One region of the Marinomonas maritima genome, then DNA from elsewhere that is predicted to be linked to it. Evidence: predicted binding sites of a transcription regulator. Region 1 holds the regulator's gene; the other holds the start of a gene.

Region 1 (7,425 bases):
GGCTAATATGGCCGCTAAGATTCTCGGAGCCATTAATATTGATTCGGAACTATTGATATTGGAACCCGAATTTATCGCTTATTGTTCTTCAATGTCGGCGGTGCATGGGGTTGCGGGACAGACAGATTATTGTGCTGCCAATCACTTTTTAGATTTATACGCCAAGATGCAAAATCAGCGTATAGATGGTCCTCAATTTATCAGTATTAATTGGCCAACCTGGCGAGGTACAGGAATGGCCGAACACGTTAAGGAGATCGACTTTTCGATTTCACCTGCTCAAGGTGTTGCATTATTAGATACTCTTGTGAACGGTGGTGATGCTCAGTATTTGATATCACCTCTGGCGCATCAAAATGCAAAGCGCTTTTTCTCGACTCTGCATGCAGGCAATTCTAACGTTGCCGATAGTCTGAAGAACCACTCAAAAGACATGTCGACTTCTGTCTATCTTAGCTCTCTTTTTACCGATATTTTGGGATTTGACGAGGTTGATGAAGACGAATGTTTTTACGACTTGGGGGGGGATTCGCTAACACTGTTGGATTTATTCGATGGTATTAATGTCCTATTTCCGAATAAAGTGAGACTCGCGGATCTCACCCAAAATGTGACCATTCGCCGTATCGAAGAGGTACTTAGTACATCAAGTGAGGCGAATGTGATAAGCCATTTGGAGGAGGGGATTATCACATGCCTGAAAGAAGGAGATGGTTCACTAGGCTGTGATATTGTGATCCATCCCATTGGCGGAGATCTTATGGGTTATAGGGAATGGATTGATGTGATGCCTGATGGCAGAGCCATTTATGGTATTAGAGACCCCTTGCTGTCACCGAATACACCACAAGCGCAGATGATGACAGTTGAAGCGATGGCGGAGCACTATGTCGATCTCATTCAATCCTATCAACCTGTGCGTATTATTGGTTGGTCTTTTGGCGCATTTATCGCGTGGCAAATGACGCGCATGCTGGAAAAACTGGGGCAATCAGTGCCTTTAGTCATGATTGATCCGCCTACACTGAGCGGCGTTCAGAACTCAGGGCCAGTTTTGGATAATAAAGTGTTTATTGATGAAATCATTCAACAATACCCACGTTTGAAGGGAAAGCTTAACCCTAAAAGTTCGCCTGAAGAGGTGGCTAACACCCTCTATCCACTATCAAAACGACAATCTCAGCAGGAGGAGAGAAGTCAGGCGCAATGGTACATTGAGCGGGTCATAACGGCATGTCGAAAAAATGCGGCAGCGATTAGTGCGTTTCAGCCCCAAGGGAAGGTTGCCGCTAACACGTTACTTTGTATAGCAACCCAGCATATAGATGATGAAAGAGTTAAAGCCAGTTGGCAGCCATATCTTGGTCAAATCCAGTATCACGGCATTACTGCAGATCACTATTCTATTTTACAGGGGGAAGGGGCAAAACACATTATGCGGTTAATGACAGACAAATAAACGAGAACATGGGGGGTTATTGGTCTATTGGTAGACATCAAAGATGAAGATGATACGGTCGTTGAATTTTATCAACATCGCGACTTATCTTCCTCCAGAAAGAAGAGCACACCTCCACGCTTTGGATGCCAATCGACTCCATTCTGACATTCTTCAAAGCTCGAGAATGATCTATAAGGCAGCAGTCCATTCAGGGTTGCTGCCTTAATTATTTCTTATCAAAGGCCAACCTAAACAACACCCTCCCACCAGAAATGAAAGGCAGTGGGTCCATCGACAAAATCACTTAATGAGACAACGTAGGGTGACGATGTTCCCTGGCTTTCCGTCTTCTCTTTTTTTCTGGTGTTATAGGCGTGTAATAAAAAGGGTTAGAATAAAATTAGTTGCAGACGAAAAAGTCAGTATGAACTTCATACTGGCTTAACAATAATAGTCGACGCATTTTAGGAAGAGATATGTTACTTAATGCGGTTTCGCATTAGTCTTTTAAACCAAGACGCTTTTCCTCAACTTCGCGTAAAAGGCGGAAGAGCTTTTTACGATTAGACGTGTTGCTATCTTGTGATGCTTCTTTTTGGGAAAGTCGAATGAGCTGCCTAAGTAACTGAATCTCTTCCAGATTAGGGTTGTCATCTAAATATTGAGACAAGACTTCTTTACTGTTCTCGCCAATGAGCGCATCGCGTTTTATTTCTAGTTGATGAAATAGTTTGTTATAGGCTGCTGATGTTGTATCAAGTAAAGCGACACGTTGTGCTATCGTTTCGTGATCTTCTGTACGCATTACTCGGCCGATGTATTGTAAGTGCCTTCTTTTCGCTTCATTTTGCTTTATGCGTCCAGACTCTTCAATGGCATTTTTTAATGTGTCAGACATTTCAATTTTTTTAAGCTGATTTTTGCTCAGGCTTAATAGCTTTTTACCAACTTCCTGCAAGGCATCCATTTCGCGTTTGACTTGGGATTTGCTTTTAGGGAGTTCGTCGTCATTTTCAAGTTGATCAAAGTCTGTCATGGGAACCTATATTAGAAAAATGGTAGCGAGACCGAGGAAGGAAAGAAACCCAACCACATCGGTCACGGTGGTCAAAATAACACTGCCAGCAAGAGCCGGGTCAATTCCGAATCTTTTCAGCATAATTGGCAGAAGTGTACCAGTGGTAGCGGCAAATAGCAGGTTAATTATGGTTGCGCTCGCAATAATATAGGCAATTTTAATGTTGTCAAACCAAAGCGCGGTTAATGCAGCAATGACGGTCGCCCAAAGGATGCCATTAAGGAGTCCAACTATAATCTCCCTGTTCAAGAGCCATCGGGTGTTTGCGGAGCCTATTTGATTTAGTGCGATACCGCGTATGACAAGTGTTAATACCTGAGATCCGGCAATCCCCCCCATACTGGCGACAATCGGCATGAGTATGGCTAATGCCACGACTTGGTCTAATGTGTTCTGAAAGAGGCCTATGACGTATGAGGCAATAAACGCGGTGATGAGGTTGATCCCAAGCCAAACGGCGCGTCTTTTTGTCGTCTGCATAATGGGGGAGAAGGTGTCTTCATCATCATCAAGGCCTGCCATGCTCAGCATGGAGTGTTCTGCTTCATCTCGGATAACATCTACCACGTCATCGATGGTGATACGACCAAGCAGTTTCTTAGTCGTGCCATCAATGACAGGTGCAGACACAAGGTCCATTTTTTCAAAGAGCTGAGCGACTTCGCTGGCAGGTGTTTCGGCGTGAATAACGGTAAATTCAGTTTCCATGATGTCACGAACGGTGTCGTTGATGTCTGAAACTAAAAGCTTGGTAAGAGGAAGTGTTCCTAACAGTCGGTCTGAGCGGCTGACAACCAGTAAGCTGTCTGTCATGTCTGGTAGTTTTGAATGTCTGCGTAAATAACGAAAAACAATGTCGACAGTGATGTTCGGACGGATGGTGATTGTGTCCGTATTCATCAAACCACCGGCGGAATCTTCCGAATAGCTTAATAATGCTTCCACTCGCATTCTGTCTTGCGAGCTCATGGAAGCTAGAACTTCTGTTACGACTTTTTCTGGTAAGTGTTGTAATAAATCGGCTAAGTCATCACTTTCGAAATGTTCGGATACGGCGATAAGTCGCTCTGTATCCATATTCTTCATGAATTGAACGCCAATATCTTCGCTGAGGTATTGTAGAACCTCGCCTTCATTCTTTGCTTCGATTAGCTCCCAGAGCAATTTACGCTCTTTGGGGGGTGAGGACTCTAATAGTCTGGCAACGTCTTGCGCTGGCAATGCCCCATTAAGTAAATAACGGGTTTGCATTGTGGCGCCGGATTCAAGGGATTCGGTGACCGTTTTAAGGTGATTGAGAGTGGTTTTCTCTGACATTGACATTGTCGGGTTACTCGTCTTCACCAAAACGATTGTTAATTAATTCAACAACGGCTTTGATTGCCTCTTTTTCATCTTCTCCATTGGTTTTGATTCGAATGTTCGTTCCTTTTCCAGCGGCAAGCATCATCATTGCCATAATACTTTTGCCGTCTACATTACGACTGTCTTTTTCTATGGTGATATCACAAGAAAAGCGTGACGTTGTTTCCACTAATTTGCCAGCAGCGCGAGCATGCAAGCCAAGTTTATTTATGATGGTGATGGACTCTTCCTGCATGCTTTACTTCCTATATTAATGAGTCAAAAATATTAAATAGATCTTCGTTGGTTTGAGCGGTTCGTAGCTTGTCGAGCGCTTCAGGCGATTGAGCTAATTCTGCGATTTGGGCCAATGTTGCAAGATGTTGATCGCATTCATTAGGCGGAACGATTAAGGCGAATATAAGATCAACGGCTCTCTTATCAATCGAGTCAAAATCTATCGGAGCTTGTAATGACATCACGACAATGGCGGTATGGTTTGCAGACTCTAGGCGGCAATGAGGTATCGCTATGCCATTGCCTATGCCTGTACTTCCAAGCTTTTCTCGTCCTAATAGGGCGTCATAAACGGCCTCGTTATTGCAATGCAGCCGATTGGATGCAATGTCGGCGATACTTTCTAAAACTCGTTTTTTACTAACAATATCTTGCTTCGCCAAAACGAGCTCAGCTTTTAATAATGATTTCAAGGACATGATGAAATGGTTTCCGTTCAGATCAGTCGTTTTCGTTCATTGGAAGGAGGGATATTCATCGCCTCTCGATATTTGGCAACAGTTCGTCTAGCAACCTGTATGCCTTGGTCAGCCAAAACAGTGGCTAACTTGTTATCACTCAGTGGTTTTTTTGCTGGCTCATCAGCCACAAGTTTCTTAATCATAGCTCGTATTGCAGTAGAAGAACATTCTCCACCTGACGCTGTATTTACATGACTGGAGAAAAAGTACTTCAGTTCAAAAATACCTTTTGGTGTGTGCATGTATTTTTGTGTTGTTACTCTAGAAATGGTTGATTCATGCATGCCAACTTCTTCGGCAACATCATGAAGAACCATCGGTTTCATGGCTTCTTCACCTAATTCAAAGAAATCAATTTGTCGACTTACAATGCAGCTGGCCACTTTTAAGAGTGTTTCGTTGCGACTTTGTAAGCTTTTCATAAACCATTTGGCTTCCTGAAGAGACGTTTTAATGTAGCTTACATCTGCTGCAGTCGTGGCAGCCGTACTCGCCATGGCGGAATAGGTTTCGTTTATTTTGATAGGCGGGAGGGCATCATTATTTAGCTCAACTTGCCATATGCCATTGTGTTTTTTTACGGATACATCAGGAATGACATAATCTGTATCATCAGCATCGATCACTGAGCCCGGACGCGGGTTAAGTTGTTGTATTAAATTAACAACTTCTTTTAGGGCTTCGTCTTTTAGTTTTGTTTTTCGGCTTAATTGTGCAAAATCTCGATTGCCTAGTAATGGTAGATAATGGTCAATGAGATTGTATGTGCTTTTATAAAGAGGGTGATTTTGAAATGCCTCTAGTTGAACAAGCAAGCAGTCCCGCAAATCAATGGAGCAGACGCCAACTGGGTCAAAACGTTGCAGTCTATGCTGTACTGCGATGACTTCTTCCATGTCTAAATCTTCTAATTCAACACAAAGGGACTCCCAAATGTCTTGAGTTGAAATACTTAGATAGCCATCGGTTTGAACGCATTCGATAATAGCGTAAGCAATTTCAATGTCTCGGTCAGAAATATGGGTTAGATTTAATTGCCAGATTAGATGGTCTTGTATACTTTCTGCTGGGGCGTTGCGGCTTTCGAAGTCGCTTTCACCTTCATAGCTATTATGATCGCTCACGGCCGCAGAGTTTTGGTATGTGTCATCCCAGTTGCTGTCAATAGACAGTTCTTCAGGAATGCTTTCTGTCCACTCTGATTCAACACGCGCTTCTTCATTATTGCTATCAACGGTCGCCTCAGGGGCGCTTTTTGACTCAATACTTGCAGGTTGATCGTTTTGAACCTGTTCGTCGTCATCAAGCTCAAGAAGAGGGTTAGATTCAAGAAATTCATGAATTTCTTGCTTCAGGTCCAACGTGGAAAGCTGCAACAAGCGAATGGCTTGTTGTAGCTGTGGTGTCATGGTCAGCTGTTGGCCGAGTTTTAGTTGCAAAGACTGCTTCATAGAGCAACTCTTTTTATTTGAATGAATTGGAACGAGTTATGCATACTACTCCCTTTCTACAGCAATGATAAGGGGTTACAGACGGAAGTCGTCGCCTAGATAGACCTTTTTTACTTGTTCATTGTTGATGACGGTACTGGCATCGCCAGAAGCAATAATATAACCATTGCCAACAATGTAAGCCTTATCACAAATGTCTAGAGTCTCTCTAACATTGTGATCGGTAATTAGGACGCCGATTCCACTTTCTTGAAGGTGCTTAATGATGAGTTTGATGTCGCCGACAGAAATAGGGTCGACGCCTGCGAAAGGTTCATCCAGTAGGATAAACTTAGGGTTCATGGCCAGAGCCCTTGCTATTTCAACACGTCGCCTTTCTCCACCTGATAGCGCCATTCCTAAGTTTTCACGAATGTGGGTAATGTGAAACTCTTCTAATAAGTCTTCGAGTCTGTCTTTTCGTTGGCTTTTTGTTAGCTCTTTACGAGTTTCTAAAATAGCCGTGATGTTGTCTTCGACGGACATTTTTCGAAAAATAGAGGCTTCCTGAGGAAGGTAGCCAATACCTTTTTGGGCGCGAGTGTGCATGGCGTCCTGAGTGATGTCTACGCCATCGATAAATATGCCGCCAGCGTCATTTGCTACCATGCCAACTATCATATAAAAACAGGTGGTTTTGCCAGCCCCGTTTGGACCAAGTAGGCCAACGGCTTGACCTGATTCGACAGCAATAGAAACATCCTTCACTACTTGGCGTTTTTTGTAACTTTTTGCTAAATGTTTCGCTTCAAGTAGGGCCATTTATTTTTTTTCCTCAGGTACTTGTGGTTGTAATGTCATGGATACTCGTCCTGAATCTTTTTTCTCTGCACTGAATGTTCCATCGTTAATCATATAAAGAATGTAATCGGCAGTTATAGAGTTTTTCATTCGGCTTAAGTAGCCGTTACCAGTGATTTCTAGCTTGGACTCAATGGTTGAATAATGAATTTCATTGCCTTTGCTAATGACAATGTTGCCGCTCCAGTCAATTTGTTGACTAAACTTGGCTGGTTGTCCTGTCGCTTCTAAGTTGCTAAATTTTCGAGTTTTCGCGTCTGTTGAAACTTTAAGGTACTGCGCTTGGATTTCAATAGAGCCTTGTTTGACGAAAACATTGCCTTTGTAGATGGCTTCACCAGAGTTTTGGTCAAATGAAGCTTCGTCGGCTTGAATTTCTAATGGCTGCTTTGTGTCATCAGGGAGTGCATACGCATATTGGCAAATACTGGTTGAGATGAACAATATACTGAAGTTAATGAATTGTTTCATATTTTCCTCGTACAGATCCCGTCATAAAGACTTCTTCTGAAT
Region 2 (7,425 bases), on a different contig from region 1:
TAGACCTTCAGGCATGTTTTGGAACGCAATTTCCATCTCATACAAGGCTTCGTCTCGGCCTTCGTCTGGGCGAGGTGCTTGGCTGGTTGGGCCAATGAACATGCCAGAGAAAAGGTAGGATAAGCCTGGATGATGTTGCCAGAACGTCACTAAGCTTTGCAGCAACTCCGGACGACGCAACAGTGGACTGTCTGCTGGCGTGCGACCACCTAACGTCACGTGGTTACCACCACCAGTTCCCGTATGACGACCATCCAACATGAATTTTTCTGCGCCAAGGCGAGACAAATACGCTTGGTGATATAAGGTTTCGGTGTTGTGAACCAATTCTTTCCAACTTGCCGCAGGATGAATGTTCACTTCAATAACACCTGGATCAGGCGTGATCAGGAACTTCTGTAAGCGTGGGTCTTTTGGTGGTTCATAACCTTCAATAACGATCGGTAAATCAAGTTTTTTCGCAACGGCTTCAAGATGTTCTAGCACACTAACAAAATGTTCAAGATGCGTCATTGGTGGCATGAAAACATGCAAGCGGCCATCGCGCGGTTCGATACAAAGCGTGGTACGGATAACGTCTTTAAGTGTTTTTTCGGGTGCCAATTTTTCAGGTCTCGGCATCGGGTGTGCTGGTTTTTTAGCAAAATGTTGTTTTGCAACGCTGTCTAATACGGCATTGTCTTTTTTGTTTGCTAAAGGCTGACGCGGATCAAATGGGTCGCGCTCAGGAATGCGATCTTCTTCAGCCTGAGCCGGTAAAGAGTTCAATGGCAAACGATAACCCATTGGGCTGTCGCCCGGAATTAAGGTAATGACATCACTGCGCATCGGCCAAAGTGAACTTTTCCAACGGTTGTTATAATTGTCGAACTCCAGTGGTAAGACAAAACCGGTTGTAGTGCTTAAACCACGGCTCAATAGCTTCGCTAGGCGGCGGCGCTCCAAATCGTCTTTTAAATCCGCTTTGGTTGGATCCGCATCCGCAGGAAGGGATTGCTCCATCCACATATAGTAAAGCGTGTCTTCATAAGTGTTTTGCAGATAGCGTTTATCCAATGCCAGTTTTTCACATAACAGTTCACCAAACGCTTCAGCGTCTTTTATGGTGTGTTTGTAATCTTGGTCAACTCGGGCGAGGTATTTAGGATCATCCCAAAGGGCTTCGCCATCGGTGCGCCAGAAACAACCCAGCGCCCAACGAGGTACTTCTTCTCCCGGATACCATTTGCCTTGACCATAATGAAGTAGGCCATTAGCACCGAATTCTTGCTTCATTTTGATCAGCAAATCTTTGGCTAACTTAAGTTTTTCTGCGCCTAATGCGCCGGTACTCCATTGTTCTGAATCCATGTCGTCGATGGAGACAAACGTTGGTTCACCGCCCATGGTTAGGCGAACATCACCGTCTTCGAGTTGTTTGTCGACAGCAAAACCGAGGGCTTTGATTGTATCCCATTCGCCGTCGGCATAAGGTTTGGTGACCCGTGGGTCTTCGTGAATACGGGTTACGATGTTGGTGTAGCTAAATTCACATTCACATTCGTCGATGAACCCTGTTATTGGTGCGGCAGAAGCGGGTTCTGGTGTACAAGCAAGCGGAATATGACCTTCACCAGCGAATAAGCCAGAGGTTGGGTCTAAGCCAACCCAGCCAGCGCCAGGTAAATACACTTCACACCAAGCGTGTAAATCCGTGAAATCTTCTTCTGGACCGGAAGGGCCATCAAGGGCTTTTATGTCTGATGTTAGCTGAACCAAATACCCAGAGGCAAAGCGTGCGGCCAAACCAAGACTACGAAGTATTTGAACCAATAGCCAAGACGTATCGCGGCAAGAGCCTTTTTTCAGCGTAAGTGTTTCTTCACAAGTCTGAACACCTGGTTCTAGACGGATACCATAGCCAATATCCGCGGCTAAGCGACTGTTAATAGCAACTAAGAAGTCGTTGGTTGGTGTACTTTTTCGATCAACTGTTGAAAGCCATTTGTCTAATAAAGGGCAAGATTCCGTGACTTGTAAGTAGGGATCAAGTTCTTTTTTAAGCTCTTTTGTGTAGGCGAATGGAAACGCCTCAGCATAGCTTTCTACGAAGAAGTCGAATGGGTTTATTACGGTCATATCCGCAATGACTTCCACATAAAACTCGAGCTTGTTGGTCTTTTCTGGAAAAACCAGACGCGTTTGAAAGTTACCAAAAGGGTCTTGTTGAACGTTGATATAATGTTTTTCTGGCAAGACTTTGAGCGAGTAAGCGTGAATTTTTGTGCGCGAGTGCGCCGCCGGCTGAAGTCTTAAAATATGCGGTGCTACATTTACAAAGCGATCAAAGTCGTAGGTGGTTTTGTGCTGTATTGCGACTCTAATGGTCATGCAGCGTCTCCTTGCCGAAACTGAAACCAGTTCTCGGTTATTTGTTGGTTTATTTCAATAATTGCAATTTGTATTTCGTTGAGATGATTGTGAAAATCTTCATCCAAATCTTCTGAACTGGTAATTGGATAGTTAAATTTAAGAATTTTATCAATTTGTGTTGTGATTAAATCGGCTCTAGGGAGTTTGGTTGCTGATTCGCCTATCTGCCCAAAGCAATACGCCAACGTTCGAGGAAAGCAAGGGTCGCTCATTAGAAAAGTAGCGGCTTTTGCTCCATTGATTGACGCTCTAACGGTGCGTCTATAGTCCAAATAGGCACTTTGAGATTTAAGTACTTTTGACCAAGTGACTTGCCCAAGCTGAATTCTTTCTTCCGGCTCAGATTGCAGCATTAAAGACACGGCGGCGTCGAGGATTCGAGTGCCCATGTCGGCGCGTTCTAGGTAGCGTCCCATGATCAGGAATTGCCAGCCACTGTCGCGACTCATAGCACCAGCGAAGAGACCAATGATTTTTTGGCAGCCTTCGATAATGGTATTCAAGAAAAGGTGGCGCTCTGAGCGGTTAATCCCTTGCTTGATATTCTGCTGAGCGTATAAATCGAGTTCATTGATCAGCTCCCATGTCTCTTTAGGAACGACGTCACGTGTGGTTCGAATGTTTTCTCGAACCATTTTTAACGATGACAACATGGAATTGTAATTGGTGTCGTCAGCCAGTAAAAACTTCACCACGTTACGTTCATCTTTTACTTTATAACGCTGCTCAAAGATTTCTTCGCCACTGAGTATTTCGATCAAGTTATACCAAGACACTTCGACGTCTTTTGGTAAATCGAACATTAAATCGTCGTATACACTAACCAAACGAGCGGTATTTTCAACGCGTTCCAAATATCGGGCGCTCCAATATAGGCGTTCTGCGACTCTAGATAACATAATTATTGCCCCTTCGTTTCAACGATCCAAGTGTCTTTACTACCACCACCTTGTGACGAATTAACGACCAAGGAGCCTTTTTTCATCGCCACACGCGTTAAGCCACCGGTGGTGACATAAGTATCTTTGGCTTGCAGTATGAATGGACGAAGATCTAAGTGACGAGGTTCCAAGACACCTTTTGATATAAGTGTTGGTGCAGTTGATAATTTTAAAGTCGGTTGAGCAATGTAGTTACGCGGGTTTTTAGTAATGAGTTCCGCAAACAATGCTTGTTCTTTCTTTGTCGAATGTGGTCCTACTAACATGCCGTAGCCGCCAGATTCGTTCGCTGGTTTAACAACGAGCTTATCTAGATTCTCAAGCACATAGGCGCGTTGCTTTGGGTCATCACACAAGAAGGTTTCGACGTTTTTAAGAATCGGTTCTTCTTTCAAATAATAACGAATAATGTCAGGAACATAAGCGTAAACCACTTTGTCATCGGCGACGCCGGCGCCCGGAGCATTGGCAAGTGCCACATTGCCGCTGCGCCATGCGCGCATTAATCCCGCAACGCCCAATACAGATTCAGAGTCAAATACCTCAGGGTCGATAAATAAGTCGTCTATACGGCGATAAATAACATCAACGCGCTCTGGGCCATCGATGGTTTTCATGTAAACACAGTCGTCTGTGTCGACAAATAAATCACTACCTTCGACGAGTTCGGCGCCCATTTGCTGAGCCAAGAAAGCATGTTCAAAATACGCAGAGTTATAAATCCCCGGCGTTAGTACCACAATTTCTGGGTTTTCTATGTCTCGTGGAGACAAGGCTGCCAAGGTATCAAATAACTGGGAAGTGTAAGAGTTGACCGGCAGTATGGATTCGTTTTCAAACAACTCTGGTAGCACACGCTTGGTTATAGCGCGGTTTTCTAGCATGTAAGAAACACCAGAAGGAACACGTAAGTTGTCTTCTAAAACATAAAAATCGCCATGTTCATCACGCACTAAATCTGTTCCACAGATGTGAGCCCAGACGCCATAAGCGGGCGATATGCCAACACATTCTGGTCGAAAGTTTTTTGATTTGCTAATAATGTGTTCTGGGATAATGCCGTCTTTGATGACGTTTTGATCGTGGTAAAGGTCATTAATGAAAAGGTTGAGGGCTTTGAGGCGTTGTTTTAATCCAGCTTCAGCAATTTTCCAGTCTGAGGCTTCTATGGTTCGGGGGACGATATCGAAAGGCCATGCTCTGTCTATATTGCCCTCTTCGGTGTAAACCGTGAAGCTGATGCCCATTTCTTGTATCGTGGCTTCTGCGGTGAGGCGTCGTTTTTCGAGTTCGTCCTCTGAAAGACTGTCTAGATACCCCAAAAGTTGTTTAGCGGGGGGTCTTGGTGCACCTTTGTCATCAATTAACTCATCAAAAAAAATAGATGACTGGTATTGGCTCGTTAATTTTTCCATGTATACCTCGTATTCTTTATCAAGCTGGAGGTGTGTACTTTAAAACGATACACACTCGCTTGCTCTTTTTTTGCATCTACCCCAGATTGGGGAGATTTCTTTGCACTATAAGGTTTAGATCTGGCCATATCGGTGTGCTGATTAACCGATCTATGTGTAGTGTTTTCGCACTAATATGCGAATAAAGCAAGGATCTCGCCATAGTATTTGTTAAAGTAGAGCCGTATTTTTTACTGGTTTACAGGCAATATAGGTCGATTTTGATAACGCTTTAATTTGCGACTATGTCGCTTGTATATTTTTATGAAAAACCGTTAAAAAGAGGAAGAATTAGTGGGGCAGGTAAGTCGTGTTTTGATTGCGGGTGCTGGTATTGGTGGATTGAGTTCTGCGTTGGCTTTGGCCAAGCAAGGCATCAAGGTCACTGTGTGTGAGCAAGCCTCGAGTTTAGGTGAAGTGGGTGCCGGTTTACAAATTAGCCCTAATGCTATGAAGGTGTTGCGTAAGCTGGGTTTAGAGTCCAAGTTGCATTCGTTTGTCTTCGTTCCTCAGCACGCTACTATTCGTGATTTTAAAACGGGTAATTATTATCTTAAAGTCCCTTTAGGCGAGCACGCTTCCTCACGCTATCGTGCGCCTTATTGGCATTTGCATCGAGCGGATTTACACAGTGTGTTGGCACAGGCTTGCTTAGAAGCAGGCGTTGAGCTTTTGTTAAATGCGACAGTGACTCATTACGCTAAAAATACTGAATTAAACCAAATAAATTTATATTTAAATGATGGGCGCATACTTTCTGCCGATTTATTGATAGGCGCGGACGGTATTCGTTCTAAAATCCGAGAACAAATGCTGGGGCCTGAGCGTCCCACTTTTATGGGACAAGTCGCGTGGCGAGGTGTGGTTCCAGTCAGTGAGTTGCGTACTACTATTCAGCCGGATGCCTGTGTTTGGGCCGGCCCTGGTCGTCACTTTGTTAGCTACTATTTGCGCGGTGGTGATTATGTCAATTTTGTCGCGGTAGAAGAGCGCAGCGATTGGCGCTCTGAATCATGGCGTGAAGAAGGTGATGTAGAAGAGTTGAAGCGGGCCTTTGCGGGCTGGCACCCCGAAGTGAGCGATTTATTGGCGTCAGCGAGCAGTACTTTTTTGTGGGCATTGAATGGTCGTAGAGCATTGTCGACTTGGCATGAAGACCGTGTTGTTCTGTTGGGCGATGCTTGTCATCCTATGTTGCCGTTTATGGCACAAGGCGCGGCAATGGCAATCGAAGATGCGTATGTATTGGCCCAGTGCTTATCTCGTTACTCTCTTGATGAAGCCTTAATCATATACGAGCAAACTCGCAAACCACGTACGACGAAAATTCAGCAAATGTCTAAGGCCAATGCGGGGTTGTATCATATGCATGGTGGTGTGCTTGGTAGAATGAAATTAAAGGCATTGCAAACGGTGTCTCGTTTTGCACCTCGTGTTATTCAGTCTAAGTTGGATGCTGTTTATGGTTATGATGCGACCAAAAGTTTTTCATCGTTGCCATGATGTATTTGATGTAAGAATCGCTGTTTAAAATAGGTAAAAAATAAGGCTATTTGGCTATTTTTTAGTCTATTCTTTTTCTTTGAGCTCTAATTATTTATCGTAGTTAGCCAGCAAGGTGTCTGTTTATTAAAGAGCCTCTTCATGTCTATTTAAGAATCAAATGAGATAAGGATAGTGTCATATGATAATTTTTTCGGTGCTGTTTGTTGTTATCGGCGTGGTTTTACTGCTTGGCGGTGGTTGGCTGTTTACATTGGGCGGTAGTCTTTATTATTTTATTGCAGGTGTGGCACTTATTGCGGTGTCTGCTTTACTTCGGAAACGTAATAGATTCGCGAATCTGCTTTATGCTGTTTTTTTAGTTGGCACGTTAATGTGGTCGATTGATGAGTCTGGTCTTAGCTGGTGGCCTTTAGCGACACGAATGGGGCTCTTTTTGGTTTTGGCGATTCCTTTGTTGTTGCTTGCTTTTATTAAACGCGGTCGTGGTTGGCGGGTTTTATTTCCTGTTTGGCTAGCGACAGTCGTGGTGACGATGTCCCCTTTAATGATGACACCGCCAACAACGGTGGAAGGTCAGCTTACACGCTCTGTTACGACGTCCAATGCGGATCTGGGCAACGTGGATGAAGGCAATTGGGATGCTTATGGTCGTAGCAATTTAGGTCAGCGATTCTCTCCCTTAGATCAAATTACACCGGATAACGCTGATCAGTTGCAATTGGCGTGGCAGTATCAAACGGGCGATAAAAAAGGCCCAAAGGATGTGGGTGAAACCACTTATGAAGCAACGCCGCTGAAATTGGGTAATGCGCTTTATGTCTGTACTCCTCATAACTGGGTCGTGGCATTAAATGCCGACACGGGTGAAGAACAGTGGGTTTACGATGCGAAAGTGCCAGCAGAAAGCCAGCGACAGCATCAGACGTGTCGAGGTGTGTCCTATTTACCACCGTCGAATGGGGATCAACTTCCTCCTATTCAAAAAACATCAGCGCCGGCTGAAAGCCTGAGCGCAATGCAGTGCGATGCTCAATTGTTCTTACCAACGTCCGATGCTCGTCTTATTGCGATCGATCCGACAACGGGTGCGAAATGTGCTAACTTTGCCAAAA

Evidence for each region. The regulator sigma-54, encoded in region 1, starts transcription at its own class of promoters, with help from an activator protein. The targets are predictions, from matches to a motif close to TGGCACNNNNNTTGCTNT.
Region 2: M3I01_RS02935 (circularly permuted type 2 ATP-grasp protein) is a predicted target of sigma-54. The motif match lies at 4,952-4,969, and genes of this name have one in related genera.

The regions. Positions count from the first base shown of each region.
Region 1 is NZ_JAMZEG020000002.1:1,062,962-1,070,386, reverse strand. It holds gene M3I01_RS11100 (non-ribosomal peptide synthetase) at 1-1,459, shown strand, start outside; gene yjgA (ribosome biogenesis factor YjgA) at 1,941-2,477, opposite strand; gene mgtE (magnesium transporter) at 2,484-3,836, opposite strand; gene M3I01_RS11085 (HPr family phosphocarrier protein) at 3,850-4,119, opposite strand; gene ptsN (PTS IIA-like nitrogen regulatory protein PtsN) at 4,130-4,579, opposite strand; gene M3I01_RS11075 (RNA polymerase factor sigma-54) at 4,597-6,072, opposite strand; gene lptB (LPS export ABC transporter ATP-binding protein) at 6,148-6,873, opposite strand; gene lptA (lipopolysaccharide transport periplasmic protein LptA) at 6,874-7,383, opposite strand; gene lptC (LPS export ABC transporter periplasmic protein LptC) at 7,367-7,425, opposite strand, start outside.
Region 2 is NZ_JAMZEG020000001.1:582,664-590,088, forward strand. It holds gene M3I01_RS02925 (transglutaminase family protein) at 1-2,370, opposite strand, end outside; gene M3I01_RS02930 (alpha-E domain-containing protein) at 2,367-3,311, opposite strand; gene M3I01_RS02935 (circularly permuted type 2 ATP-grasp protein) at 3,314-4,768, opposite strand; gene M3I01_RS02940 (FAD-dependent oxidoreductase) at 5,102-6,310, shown strand; gene M3I01_RS02945 (glucose/quinate/shikimate family membrane-bound PQQ-dependent dehydrogenase) at 6,492-7,425, shown strand, end outside.